DNA from 2 places in the Streptosporangium sp. NPDC050284 genome. Region 1 is predicted to be linked to the other one. Evidence: predicted binding sites of a transcription regulator. Region 1 holds the regulator's gene; the other holds the start of a gene.

The links. The regulator LexA, encoded in region 1, represses DNA repair genes until DNA is damaged. The targets are predictions, from matches to a motif close to TCGAACANNTGTTCGA.
Region 2: recA (recombinase RecA) is a predicted target of LexA. The motif match lies at 3,379-3,394, and genes of this name have one in related genera.

Annotation. Positions count from the first base shown of each region.
Region 1 is NZ_JBITIZ010000020.1:20,255-27,615, forward strand. Features, by position in the region: gene leuS (leucine--tRNA ligase) at 1-917, shown strand, start outside; gene lexA (transcriptional repressor LexA) at 1,406-2,116, opposite strand; gene ACIBH4_RS33855 (LysM peptidoglycan-binding domain-containing protein) at 2,956-3,231, shown strand; gene nrdR (transcriptional regulator NrdR) at 3,716-4,177, shown strand; gene ACIBH4_RS33865 (vitamin B12-dependent ribonucleotide reductase) at 4,262-7,084, shown strand; gene ACIBH4_RS33870 (cadmium resistance transporter) at 7,297-7,361, shown strand, end outside.
Region 2 is NZ_JBITIZ010000012.1:53,208-60,568, reverse strand. Features, by position in the region: gene rny (ribonuclease Y) at 1-1,008, opposite strand, end outside; gene recX (recombination regulator RecX) at 1,294-2,121, opposite strand; gene recA (recombinase RecA) at 2,136-3,272, opposite strand; gene ACIBH4_RS26560 (hypothetical protein) at 3,800-4,075, shown strand; gene ACIBH4_RS26555 (DUF3046 domain-containing protein) at 4,083-4,277, opposite strand; gene ACIBH4_RS26550 (VOC family protein) at 4,462-4,950, opposite strand; gene ACIBH4_RS26545 (ATP-dependent helicase) at 5,235-7,361, shown strand, end outside.

The DNA of each region.
Region 1 (7,361 bases):
CGGCCTACGACGAGGGGCCGTTCGACGTCGAGCGCGTGCGCAGGTGGGGTCCGATCGACCAGTACATCGGCGGCGTCGAGCACGCCGTGCTGCACCTGCTGTACGCCAGGTTCTTCACCAAGGTCCTGCACGACATGGGAATGATCGACTTCGTCGAGCCCTTCACCCGCCTGCTGAACCAGGGGCAGGTCATCAACCAGGGCAAGGCGATGTCCAAGTCGCTGGGCAACGGCGTCGACCTGGGCCAGCAGATCGACGCCCACGGTGTCGACGCGGTCAGGCTGACCGTCGTCTTCGCCGGACCGCCCGAGGACGACATCGACTGGTCCGACGTCTCCCCGGCGGCCTCGCAGAAGTTCCTCGCCCGCGCGTTCCGCGTCATGGCCGAAGCCGGCGCGGCCTCCGCGCCCGGCGTCGACGTCACCGCGGGAGACCTGAACCTGCGCAAGGTCGTCCACCACACCATCGACGAGGTCACCAAGCTGGTCGAGTCCCACCGCTTCAACGTCGCGGTGGCCCGCATGATGGAGCTGACGAGCGCAGCACGCAAGGCCATCGACTCCGGCCCCGGTGCCGCCGACCCGGCGGTCAGGGAGGCCGCCGAGACCCTAGCGGTCATGCTGTCCCTGGTCGCGCCGTACGCGGCGGAGGAGGGCTGGGAGCGGCTGGGACACGCCGCCTCGGTCGCCACCGCGGGCTGGCCGGTGGCCGACCCGGCGCTGCTGGTCCAGGAGTCGGTCACCTGCGTCGTCCAGGTCGCGGGCAAGGTGCGCGACCGGCTGGAGGTCTCCCCGGAGATCTCCGAGGCGGACCTGGAGTCGCTGGCCCTGCGGTCGGAGAAGGTTCAGCCCTTCCTCTCCGGCACGCCGCGCAAGGTGATCGTCCGCGCACCCAAGCTGGTCAACATCGTGCCGTAGTCGTCCCGCGTGCTCTCGGGCCGCTGACGACGGACGGCTGAGTGACTGTCATGGCCGCGGCCGTCCCGCGTGCTCACGGGGTCGCTACGAACTCGGGGTGCCTTTGCGAGGGCATCCCGGGGGGCGCGCGTCAGCTCGGCCGGTGTGTCCCCGTGACCACTTCAGGGGAGAATCCGCACCGCTTCAAGCGGCGGGCCTCCATCTCGGCCTCGCCGGGTGGGTTCCCGTGCCCGCCGACGAGAGAGCTTCCCGGGGATGTCCCATCACCTGAGAACGCCGGATGGGGCTCGACATATGATGTCGAGCCCCATCCGGCATGTCGTTCTATGGCGTGTCGCACAGAAAGCTGGAGGCGCGTGATGCTGAGCTCGCGTGGCCACGGTGTGGCTCGGTCCGGACCCGCGTGCCGTGCGACGTTCTCGAGCGGCGATGCCTCCACGGGCCGGAGCCTGTGGAGAGCGCTGAGGAGCCTGCGTGGGACGCTCGCGTCAGAGCTTGCGGAGGACCGCGACGACCTTGCCGAGCACGGTGGCCTCGTCGCCGGGGATCGGGTCGTAGTTGGGGTTGTGCGGGACCAGCCAGACGTGGCCGTCTCTGCGCTTGAAGGTCTTGACCGTGGCTTCGCCGTCGATCATCGCGGCGACCACGTCGCCGTTGTCGGCGACCGGCTGCTGGCGCACGACCACCCAGTCACCGTTGGCGATGGCGGCCTCGATCATCGAGTCGCCGGTCACCTGGAGGAGGAAGAGCGTGCCCTCACCGACAAGCTGCCTGGGCAGGGCGAAGACGTCTTCGATGCTCTCCTCGGCGAGGATGGGGCCACCGGCGGCGATCTGACCGACGAGGGGCACATAGGCGGCGGTCGGACGGCTGACCGGAGTCTCGTCCTCACCGGAGTCGGGATCAACCCACAGCACGGGCTCGCCGGGAAGGCGTACCTCCAAGGCACGGGGGCGGTGCGGATCACGCCGCAGGTAGCCCTTGCGCTGCAAAGCCGTCAACTGGTGCGACACGCTGGAGGTGCTGGTGAGCTGCACCGCTTCGCCGATCTCCCGCATGGACGGCGGATAGCCGCGCTGCTGCACGGAATCACGGATCACCTCAAGGATCTTCCGCTGCCTGGGGGTGAGGCCAAGGGAGTCACGCCTTCGCACCGCCAGATCGCTGGCGGCCGAACCGTTCTCGTTGTGCTGGCTCATACGAACTCCTCGCCTCCCGGTCTGTATTTAACACGTCGCACACAGCGACCATACCTCGGCCGAAGATCATACTCAAACAATTGTTCGAATGTCCTCGAAATCGGCGACGCCGTGGTGTACAACATCGTACGGGAGTTCGATCGACATCGTGTTCGATTCACCGATCTTTCTTCGACATGTGTTCGGCCAGGTCGAGGGGATGGGGGGCCACCGTGAAACCGACCGCGACGACACCACGATCCAGGATCGCGCCGAGGTCCCGGGCGGCGCAGCGATCACCGGGGGCGCCGCACCTGCGGCTCGTGCCGCCCCCGAGGCCGGAGCCCGGTTCCGCGCCGGAGTCCGGGCGGAGGTCCGAGGCGAAGCAGGGGTGGGAGGCCGCCTGGGACTCGGTGCCGGGGGCGCGCCTCGGCCGCGAGCCGGGGCGAAGGTCCGGCAGGGAGCCCGAGCGGGCCTTCGAGCGTGAGCCCGGGCGGGGATCCGGCCGTGAGGCGGCGCGAGGGTCCGGCCGTGAGGCGAGGCGGGAATCCGGGCGAAAGCGGGGGCGTGCCTCGCGTGAGCCTGAGCGAAAGCCCGGCGGGGCCTCCGGGCGTGAGCCTGGGCGGAGTCCTGGCCGCGAGGCGAGGCGGTCGCTCGGGCGTGAGCGGGGGTGGAGCCCCGGCCGTGAGCGAGGACGGTGGTCCGGGCGTGATCCGGAGCGGGGAGCCGGACGCGGGGCCGGGCCGAGGAGGGCGCCGCGACCGGCGACGGCATCCTCGGTGGGCGCACGCCGGCCGGGTGCCGGCCGGAAGGGGGCGACCCGGCGGCCCCTTCGGCTCACCCGCCGTGGAAGGATCGTCGTGGTGGTGTTGCTCGCACTGTTCAGCCTGGCGGTGCTCTGGGTCGGCGGGCGCATCGACATGGTCGCGGCGGACGAGTGGGCGGGCCTTGAGGGGCTGCCGCGGATCACGGTGCACGCGGACGACACGCTGTGGGAGATCGCGGACGCGCTGACGAAGGAGGCGGACACCGGCTCGACGGTGCGTCGCATCATGGACCTCAACGGGCTGTCCGGCTCGGAGGTCCGGCCGGGGGCCCGGCTCTATCTCCCCGAGGGCCTCGTCTCCGTGAGATGAGGCCGGTCCGAGCTCCGGCGATCGGGCCGGGGCTCGTGCGACCGCTACGGCGCCCGGTCGAGCTCCGTCGGGACGGTCGGCGAGAGGGGTGGGCCTCGTTTCAGCGGGATGGGGTCGGTCGGCGGCGCGGATGGGGCGAGGGGTGTAGAGGGGGTGCGAGGGTCTCGTCTGACGGGTCGCCTGGGACGACTGTGAGGGAAGAGGCGCCCGGGGTGAGATGGGTCTTGCGCGGGTGGCGACACGCCGGGACGTGAGGGCTGATCAGCGACTTCGTGCCGCAAGGTCGTTTCAACTTGCGTTCATGGTCGAGCACTTCTACGGTTGGACCACAACATCTAGTGGCTGCATCGCAACACTTCACCACAGCTTGTGTTTCCATTACCGCATCTCGACTATTCAAGATGTGTGCGCGGGCGTCTGGCCGTGCGTGTCGTGGGTAGGTGAGGTGGGCCGGCCGCTTCGGTAGGTCAAGGAGGCGACACGCGTGCATTGTCCGTTCTGTCGCCATCTAGACACGCGAGTCATCGACAGCCGGGCCACCGAGGACGGCGGGGCGATCCGCCGCAGGCGCACGTGCTCGGAATGCGGGCGCAGGTTCACCACGCAGGAGACCGTTCTGCTCATGGTGAGCAAGCGCAGCGGTGTGACGGAGCCGTTTTTCAGGGACAAGGTGATCGCCGGGGTCCGGCGGGCGTGCCAGGGGCGGTCCGTCAGCGAGGATTCCCTGGCGCAGCTGGGCCAGCGGGTCGAGGAGAGCATCCGGGCCACCGGATGCGCCGAGATCGCGGCCCACGAGGTCGGGCTGGCCATCCTGGGCCCGCTCCGCGAACTGGACGAGGTGGCGTACCTGCGGTTCGCCTCCGTCTATCGCGGTTTCGAGACACTGGCCGACTTCGAGGCGGAGATCGAGCGGCTCCGGGCGGAGCGCTCCACCAAGCAGGACTGATACAGACCCCGGGCGTCGGGGGTGATGCGGCGCGTTGGTGTGGTCCGATTCGAGGGTTCCACGGAGCCCCAGAAGGGGGAAGTCATGACGGAGACCGCCGGTGCGGTGACACGTGGAGGCAAGAGGCCGCGTAAGGGCCTGAAGATGAAGCGCATCTTCACCACGCCAGGTGTGCATCCCTATGACGAGCTGGTCTGGGAGCGCCGCGACGTCGTCATGACCAACTGGCGCGACGGCTCGATCAACTTCGAGCAGCGCGGTGTCGAGTTCCCCCGGTCGTGGTCGGTCAACGCCGCCAACATCGTGACCACCAAGTACTTCCGCGGGGCGGTCGGCACCCCGCAGCGGGAGTGGAGCCTCAAGCAGCTGATCGACCGGGTGGTGGGCGTCTACACGCGTACGGCGGTCGAGCACGGTTACTTCGCCACCGACGAGGACGCCGAGATCTTCGACCACGAGCTCAAGCACGCCCTGGTCAACCAGGTCTTCAGCTTCAACTCGCCCGTCTGGTTCAACGTCGGCACCGCGTCGCCGCAGCAGGTCAGCGCGTGCTTCATCCTGGCCGTCGACGACCAGATGGAGTCGATCCTCGACTGGTACAAGGAAGAGGGGGTGATCTTCAAGGGGGGTTCCGGCTCCGGCGTCAACCTCTCCAGGATCCGTTCCTCCAAGGAGTTGCTCTCCAGCGGGGGCACCGCCAGCGGCCCGGTCTCCTTCATGCGCGGCGCGGACGCCTCAGCGGGCACCATCAAGTCCGGGGGCGCCACCCGCCGCGCCGCCAAGATGGTCGTCCTCGACGTCGACCACCCCGACATCGAGGAGTTCGTCGAGACCAAGGCGCGCGAGGAGGACAAGATCCGCGCCCTCCGTGACGCCGGGTTCGACATGGACCTGGGCGGCAAGGACATCGTCTCCGTCCAGTACCAGAACGCCAACAACTCCGTGCGCGTCTCCGACGAGTTCATGCGCGCGGTGGAGAACGGTGAGGAGTTCGGCCTGCGCGCCCGCCTCACCGGCGAGGTCATCGAGAAGATCGACGCCAGAGAGCTGTTCCGCAAGATGGGCAAGGCCGCCTGGGAGTGCGCCGACCCCGGGGTCCAGTACGACGACACGATCAACGACTGGCACACCAGTCCGGAGACGGGTCGCATCACCGCCAGCAACCCCTGCTCGGAATACCTGCACCTGGACAACTCCTCGTGCAACCTGGCGAGCATCAACCTGCTGAAGTTCCTGAAGGACGACGACACCTTCGACATCGCGAACTTCGTGATGATCACCGAGCTGATCATCACCGCGATGGACGTCTCCATCACCTTCGCCGACTTCCCGACCGAGAAGATCGACCAGACCACCCGCGCCTACCGCCAGCTGGGCATCGGCTACGCCAACCTCGGCGCGCTGCTCATGGCCACCGGCCACGCCTACGACTCCGACGGCGGCCGGGCGGTCGCCGGGGCCATCACCTCGCTGATGACCGGCGTCTCCTACCGCCGCAGCGCCGAACTCGCCGCGGTCGTGGGCCCCTACGACGGCTACGCCCGCAACGCCGACGCGCACAAGCGGGTCATGCGCAAGCACAACGACGCGAACGAGGCCCTGCGCACGTTCGACGAGATCGACGGTGCCATCCACCGCGAGGCCTCCAGCCAGTGGAGCGAGTGCCTCAGGCTCGGTGAGAAGAACGGTTACCGCAACGCCCAGGCCTCGCTCCTCGCCCCAACCGGGACCATCGGCCTGATGATGGACTGCGACACCACCGGCATCGAGCCCGACCTGGCCCTGGTCAAGTTCAAGAAGCTCGTCGGCGGCGGCTCCATGCAGATCGTCAACCAGACGATTCCCCGCGCGCTGCGGCGGCTCGGCTACCAGGAGGAGCAGGTCGAGGCGATCGTCGAGTTCATCGCCGAGCACGGCCATGTCGTCGACGCCCCCGGCCTGCGGCGCGAGCACTACGAGGTGTTCGACTGCGCGATGGGCGAGCGCGCGATCGCCCCCATGGGCCACGTGCGCATGATGGCCGCGGCCCAGCCGTTCCTGTCCGGAGCCATCTCCAAGACGGTCAACCTTCCCGAGTCCGCGACGATCGAGGACATCGAGCAGGTCTACATGGAGGGCTGGAAGCTCGGCCTGAAGGCCCTGGCGGTCTACCGCGACAACTGCAAGGTCGGCCAGCCCCTCTCGGCCTCGGGCAAGAAGACCGAGGAGAAGGAGAAGCCCGCCGAGCCGGCGATCCAGGTCGTGGAGATCAGCCGCCCGACCCGCCGCCGGATGCCGAACCAGCGCCCCAGCACCACCACCCGCTTCACCGTGGGAGGTGCCAAGGGCTACATGACCGCCTCGTCCTACCCCGACGACGGCCTCGGTGAGGTCTTCCTGAAGATGTCCAAGCAGGGGTCGACCCTCGCGGGCGTCATGGACGCGTTCTCGGTGGCGATCTCCATCGGCCTGCAGTACGGGGTGCCGCTGGAGACGTACGTCGGCAAGTTCGTCAACATGCGCTTCGACCCGGCCGGTATGACCGACGACCCGGACGTCCGCATCGCCGCCTCGGTGATGGACTACATCTTCCGCCGTCTGGCCCTGGACCACCTGCCCTACGACGACCGCGCCGCCCTCGGGATCTTCTCCGCCTCCGAGCGTGCCGCCCAGCAGCGCGGTGAGGACCCGGCCCCGATCCACACCGACGAGGTCATCGCCGAGCTCGCCACCTCGGCTCCCATCGAGGAGCCGCAGTCCCGCCCCGAGGCGGCACCCGCAAAGACCTCGAGCCGCACCGGCTCCCTGGAGTCCCACCAGGGCCGCACCGCCGACGCGCCTCTCTGCATGACCTGCGGAACCAAGATGCGTCCCGCCGGCAGCTGCTACGTCTGCGAGGGTTGCGGCTCCACCAGCGGCTGCAGCTGATTCCGAGCTGATTCAGAGCAGAGAAGCAGCGTTGGGTACGAAAGCCGAACCCGCATAACGCTCGCCAGAAAAGGGGGCCGGAGTTGACTCCGGCCCCCTTCTCGGCTCCTGGACGTTCTGGGGCTGTGCAGCGAGAACACCGTGATCGCCCGTCGTTTTCGCGGCCGGTAGGGTCGCCGGGGACATCTTGGGGTTGAGGGGAACGTCTCATCGTGAATGCGGGCATCATCGGGCAGGCGGTGGGATTGTTCGCTGTAACCAACATCGACGATATTTT
Region 2 (7,361 bases), on a different contig from region 1:
CTCGGGATGCATATCGGTGATGCCGAGCTCCACCAGGGCGTCCTCACCCGCGCGCACGCACAACTCCTGGACCTCCGCCTTGCTACGCTCGTGGGCTTCCTCGATGCGCTGCGGATGGATGCGTCCGTCGAGGACGAGTTTCTCCAGGGTCAGCCGCGCGGTCTCCCTGCGGACCGGGTCGAAGCACGACAGCAACACGGCTTCCGGTGTGTCGTCGATGATCAGGTTGACGCCGGTGGTCGACTCGAAGGCGCGGATGTTGCGGCCCTCACGGCCGATGATGCGCCCCTTCATCTCATCGCCCGGCAGGTGCAGAACGCTCACCACGGACTCGGCGGTCTGCTCGGTGGCCACTCGCTGGACCGCCAATGTGACGATCTTGGTGGCGCGCTTCTCACCCTCCTTGCGGGCCTCGCTCTCGATCTCCCTGATGATCAGCGCGGCCTCGCGCTTGGCCTGGTTCTCGATCTCTCGGACCAACTCGGCCTTGGCCTGGTCGCTGGTGAGTCCGGACACCCGCTCCAGGATGATCTTACGCTCCTCGGCGACCCGTTCGAGATCCTCACGGCGGTCGGCCAGCTCGGTCTCCGTCTCGGCGAGCTTGCGGGCCCGGTCGGTCTGGCGCCTGGCTTCCTCGTCGAGACGCTGCTCCCGCTCGGCGAGCCGGTTCTCCCTGCGTTCGAGGTCGGACCGGAGCTCCTTGAGCTCGTACTTCAGGATCTTGCCCTCGGCCTCGGCCTCCTTGCGCATCTCCGCCGCCGCCTCGACCGCCGTCTCCGACTTGCGCAGGAGCTCTCCGGCGTCATCTCTGGCTCTCGCCCGAATGTCGGCAGCCTCGCGTCTGGCCTCCTCCAGGTGGGCCTCGGCCTCGGCCTCCTGCTCGGGGGTGGGCCCCTTCTGCACGGGCCCGGCTCCACCGATACGACGCAGCAACACGACCAGCACGGCTGTCATCACGGCGAGAGCCACAACCGTCACTACCAACATGACGACCATGACCGGATCCATGCGCGCCTCACCTTCCTCGCGTCGCAAATATCAGGCACACGAGGGGTCACACGCACGGCACGGAAAGTCCAGGAGGGGCGCTGTCGGGACAGAAGTGAACCCAGAGGGGATCACCTACCGGCTCTTCCCGCCGGTCCTTCGTTCCGTCCTCATCCGCCAAGCCTGTTTGCCCGTACTACACCGCTATGACAATCCGCACTGCGCGGAGTAACTCCTCACTGCTGTTGAGATTAAGCGTCAGAGAGGTAACGAGCAAGCAAAGACCCGCTGTCAAGCTGCTTCGAACTAGTCGAGCGGATAGCCCGAATCATCCGCGAATGATGATGTTTCCGCGCCCTCGTCCTCCAGAACTTCGCGGATGACACGAAACGCCAGGCCGGGACCGTATCCCTTCCGGGCAAGCATGCCGGCCAGCCTGCGAGTCCTGACCGCGGGCTCCAGGCTTCGGGTCGAGGAGAGCTTGCGCCGAACGAGGCGACGGGCGGTCTCCGCCTCCTCCTCGGGATCGAGCCGATCCACCGCCTCCTTCACGGTCTCCTCTTCCACCCCGCGGTGGCGGAGCTCCGAGGCGAGGGCCTTTCTGGCGAGGCCCCGCCCGGCGTGGCGCGAACTCACCCATGCCGCGGCGAACGCCTCGTCGTCAATGAGCCCGACCTCGGAGAAGCGGTCCAGCACGGCGTCCGCCGCCTCCTGGGGCACCTCACGCTTGCGCAGCGCCTCCGCGAGCTGGGCTCGGGTGCGCGGCGCCATGGTCAGCAGCCGCAGACAGATGCCTCGCGCCACCGCCTGCGGGTCGGCCTCGGACTTCCGGCTCTTCCCAGCCCACTCGGCCGATCCGTCGGACCCGTCTGGTCCGTCGGGTTCCTTGGGAAGGAAGCCCGGGGTAGCCCTCTCTGAGCGCCGCCCGCCACGCCGGGAGGCACGTTTCCTCCGGCCTCGGGGTGCGTCGCCCGCGGGTTCCGCGGTCTCCTCGCGGAACCCTTCCTCGGAAGCGGACGAGCCGAAGTCGCGCCCACGCCCCCTCGGTGAGGCCGCCCGAGGTTCGTCGGGCCAGGCACCCCAGTCCCTCGGCCCGGCCTCGTCGGCCGGACCGGAGTCAGGTCCAGTCGTCATCGATCAGCCCGGACTCAGGCGTCACCCGGCTTGGGAGTGGCGGCCTTGGAACCGCGACCGGACGCGGCGGAAGCCGCGGCACCGGACGCACGACCGGACGCGGCGGCCGGGGCCGAAGCCGCAGGGGCGGGCGGCGGGGCGGCCGGGCTGTCAAGGCGCGGGCCGACGCCCAGCTTCTCCTTGATCTTCTTCTCGATCTCGTTCGCCATGTCCGGGTGGCTCTTGAGGAAGTTTCGCGCGTTCTCCTTGCCCTGGCCGAGCTGGTCACCCTCGTAGGTGTACCAGGCGCCGGACTTGCGGACGAAACCGTGCTCGACGCCCATGTCGATCAAGCCACCCTCGCGGGAGATGCCGACGCCGTAGAGGATGTCGAAGTCGGCCACCCGGAAGGGCGGGGCCATCTTGTTCTTGACGACCTTCACCCTGGTGCGGTTGCCGACCGCCTCCGTGCCGTCCTTCAGCGTCTCGATGCGGCGGATGTCGAGACGGACCGAGGCGTAGAACTTCAGCGCCTTTCCACCGGTCGTGGTCTCGGGCGAACCGAACATCACGCCGATCTTCTCGCGGAGCTGGTTGATGAAGATCGCGGTGGTGCCGGTGTTGTTGAGCGCACCGGCGACCTTGCGCAGCGCCTGGGACATCAGGCGGGCCTGGAGACCGACGTGGCTGTCACCCATCTCACCCTCGATCTCGGCCTTGGGCACCAGTGCGGCGACCGAGTCGATGACCAGCAGGTCGACGGCGCCGGACCGGATCAGCATGTCGGCGATCTCCAGCGCCTGCTCACCGGTGTCGGGCTGGGAGACGAGCAGCGCGTCGGTGTCGACGCCCAGCTTCTGGGCGTACTCCGGGTCGAGCGCGTGCTCGGCGTCGATGAACGCGGCGATGCCGCCGCCGCGCTGGGCGTTGGCCACCGCGTGCAGGGCGACCGTGGTCTTGCCCGAGGATTCGGGACCGTAGACCTCGACGATGCGGCCGCGCGGGAAACCGCCGATGCCGAGGGCCACGTCGAGTGCGATGGAGCCGGTGGGAATCACCTCGATGGGAGCCCGGGTCTCGTCGCCCAGGCGCATGATCGAGCCCTTGCCGAACTGACGCTCGATCTGAGCGAGTGCGGTCTCAAGCGCCTTCTCGCGGTCGTTAGCTGCCATGGGAGCCCCCTGAAGGGTCGCGGGTTGGATCGGTTGCCAGAAAGCTACGGGGTGCCGCCGACAATTTCGGGAGGGCACGCCAGGAGTGGTGGCCTGTTCAATATAGCCGAACGACTGTTCGATCGCCGCCCGTTGGCACCATGGGTTGCGGGAGTCGCGAACCACCGCGGAGGTCACCCGCGCATGACCGGGCACGAACGGACACGAGCGGGCGCGGACGGCGGAGCCGCCTGTGAGGTGTGCGCGACGCCAGGCGCGACAGGCACCATCGGGCACGAATGGATGCGAAAATACATGAACAGCCGGTAACTGACGCAGAACGCCACAAGTTGGCGCAACCAGGCACGGGCGGCGGGGCCGCCGACGAGGCGTGTGGTGCCAGGTGTCGTGGGCACCGGCAGCGGGAGAACCGCCCCGCAGGGCACGGCACCCATCCGAAAGGCGACATTTCCAAGAATTACCTTGAGCCTGTTGTAACCGGGCTGACCTGGGGTGATCCTGAGGGGAAACGACCCGAGGTGCCCAACGTGCCCAACGCGTTCACACAGCAACGCCTAGCCCATCTCGACTCCCTCGCCGCCGAACTGCGACAACGAGGGATGGTGAGCCGCACCCTCGGCGGCGCCGCCCCCGTGCTGTGGGTGTGGCATCCCGACAGTCACCGGCAGACGATCGTCTTCGCCACACCGGTCAAGGACGGCTGGCTGTTTCTGTGGGCACCGGACGGTGAGGAGAGCGCCGACGATCCCGCGCACGCGGCCGAGGTGGTGGAGAGGCTCCTCGTCCCGCTTCCCGAATCCTGACCGGCTCTCAGCGGAGCCTGGGCGAGACGTCGGTCACCCCGCACACGGCGTGCCAGACCTCCTTCGCCCCCACGCCGTCGGCCAGTGCCTGGATCACGGTCCGGCCGCCGAGATCGGCGATGACGTAGTCGTTGGCCCATGAATCGGCGTACTGGTCACCGAAGTGTGACTTCATCCGCTTCCAGAATTCCGACAGGCGCATACCCCAAGTATGGGTCCACTCCGGGGTACGGGAGCCCGTTCCGAGACGCCGCCGAACCGCGAACCACCCGGTCTCCCGGTTTCCCGTCCAGGTCCGACGGGACCGGGACAGGAGACGTACGGGGGAAGGGCCGTCACCGGTGAGAGCGCGGGCGGCCAAGGTCGGGGGTGAGGAGGCGGAGTCGTCAGAGCACGCGGGAGCCGTACATCTCTCCGAGGGGGTCCGCGAGCAGCTCCAGGCGGGCGCCATCGGGGTCGGCGAAGTAGATGGACGCGCCACTCTCGACCTGGTGCGGAACTCCCGCCGCCTCCAGCTTGCCCCGCAAACGCTCCCACGTGGAGGGATCGACGGAGATGGCGATGTGGTGGAGCCCGCCGAGAACCTCTTTGTAGGGGCCGAGGTCCAGGCCGGGGAAGTCGAAGAAGGCGAGGAGGTTGCCGTTGCCGATGTCGAAGAAGAAGTGGTTCGACCCTCGGTAGTCACGGTTCTCGAAGATCTCCGTGAGCGGGAACTCCAGGAGGTCCTGGTAGAACGCGATCGTCGTCTCGACGTCGGAGGAGATCAGCGCGAAGTGGTGCAGCCCCCTCGCGCTGCTCGGCGGACGGTGCTCCCTGAGGTGCTCCGCCTTGATCCGCTCGCGCGTCGCCTCGATGGCCTGATGGTCGATGCTCACCGTTAGCTCACCACTCAATGCGTCGTGTGTTCGTCAAAGTCGTGTCCGTGACGGCAGGGAGCCAACCTATCCCGGACGGCATGTCATGGCCGCAGGGCGTCGGGAACACCCCCGGGGGCGTGATCTCCCTCGCTCCGGCCGCGAGGCCGGTTCGTGTGTCCGCAGGTGACGCGCGGTCTGTCCACTCCCGCCCGCCGGTCGGCGGTGGCGGGTTCTGTCGGTGGGGCCGTGCAGTATGGGCGGTGACCCGGTTGGCCGGCCGGACCGGGAGCTAGGGGGCGGCGATGAGCGAGACAACGGGCGCGGGCGGAGCGCTCGATCACTTCACCCGGATGACCCGAGACTGGTTCACCGGGGCGTTCTCCGCGCCGACCGCCGCGCAGGAGGGGGCATGGGCGGCGATCGCCCGGGGTGACAACACCCTGGTGGTCGCGCCCACCGGCTCCGGCAAGACGCTCGCCGCCTTCCTGTGGTCACTCGACCGGCTCGCCTCCGACCCTCCCCCCGACGCCGAGATCTCCGGTGCGGGTCGGGCGGGCGGTGCGGGCGTGCGGAGCGGGCGGGGGCGTTCTCGCGGGGACGGCGAGCCGGCGAGGCGGTGCCGGGTCCTGTACGTGTCGCCGCTCAAGGCTCTCGCCGTCGACGTCGAGCGCAACCTCCGGGCCCCGCTCGCCGGCCTGAGGCAGACCGCGCGGCGGCTCGGTCTGCCGGTGCCGGAGATCTCGGTGGCGATCCGGTCGGGCGACACCTCCCCGGAGGAGCGGCGCCGGTTCGCGACCAGGCCGTCCGACATCCTGATCACCACCCCCGAGTCGCTGTTCCTGCTGCTCACCAGCCAGGCCCGCGAGGCGTTACGCGACGTGGAGACGGTCGTCGTCGACGAGGTGCACGCGGTGGCGGCCACCAAGCGCGGCGCGCACCTCGCCCTCAGCCTGGAGCGGCTCGACACCCTCCTGCCCAGGCCCGCCCAGCGGATCGGCCTGTCCGCGACCGTGCGCCCGGTGAGCGAGGTCGCCGCCTTCCTGGGTGGGTCGCGCCCGGCGACAGTGGTCCAGCCGCCCTCCGACAAGGAGATCGCGGTCGAGGTGGTCGTTCCGATCGAGGACATGACAGAGCTCGACACGCCTCCCCCCTCCCCCGCCCCCGACGACGACCGCTGGCTGACGGAGACCCCGGCCAGGCGGTCGATCTGGCCGCATGTGGAGGAGCGGCTGTTCGAGCTGATCGGCGACCACGCTTCCACGATCGTGTTCGCCAACTCCCGGCGGCTCGCGGAGAGACTGTGCACCCGCCTCAACGAGCTGGCGTGGGAGCGACGGGACGACGGCGGGGAGCGGGCGGCGGTGGAGGGCGCGGGAGCGGAGCCGGTGCACTGGGCCGAGGGGTTCCCCGCGCCACCGGCCTCCATCTCCACCCCCGCGGCGATGATGGCGCAGGCAGGTGCGGCCAAGGGGGTCGTCCCGGAGATCGTGAGAGCCCACCACGGTTCGGTGTCGAAGGAGGAGCGCTCCCAGATCGAGGAGGCGCTCAAGTCCGGGCGGCTGCCCGCCGTGGTCGCGACCTCCAGCCTGGAGCTCGGCATCGACATGGGCGCGGTCGACCTGGTGGCGTGTGTCGGGGCACCGCCGAGCGTGGCGAGCGGCCTGCAGCGGATCGGCCGGGCCGGGCACCAGGTGGGAGCCGTCTCGCGCGGCGTGATCTTCCCCAAATACCGGGGGGACCTGGTCCAGACGGCGGTGGTGGCCGAGCGGATGAGGAGCGGGGAGATCGAGGATCTGCGCTACCCGCGCAACCCCCTCGACGTGCTCGCCCAGCAGATCGTCGCGATGACCGCGCTGGACGAGTGGACGGTCGACGAGCTGGAGGAGGTCGTGCGGCGGGCCGCCCCCTACCGGACGCTGCCCAGGAGCGCGCTGGAGGCGACGCTCGACATGCTCGCCGGGCGATACCCGAGCGAGGAGTTCGCCGAGCTGCGGCCGCGCATCGTCTGGGACCGGGTGACCGGCACCCTGCGGGGCCGTCCCGGAGCCCAGCGGCTCGCGGTCACCAACGGCGGCACGATCCCCGACCGGGGGTTGTTCGGCGTGTTCCTGGTCGGTGAGAAGTCCTCCCGGGTGGGCGAGCTGGACGAGGAGATGGTCTACGAGTCGCGGGCCGGGGACGTGTTCGTGCTGGGCGCGACCTCCTGGCGGATCGAGGAGATCACGGCCGATCGGGTGCTGGTCACGCCCGCCCCCGGCCAGCCGGGAAAGCTCCCGTTCTGGCACGGCGACACCGCGGGGCGGCCCGCGGAGCTGGGGAGGGCCATCGGCGCGTTCCTCCGCGAGATGTCGGCGGCGGGTGCGGACACCGAGGTGGGAGGCGGGGGCACCCGGAGCACGGGGGCGGGAGAGGCGAAGGCGGAAGACGGA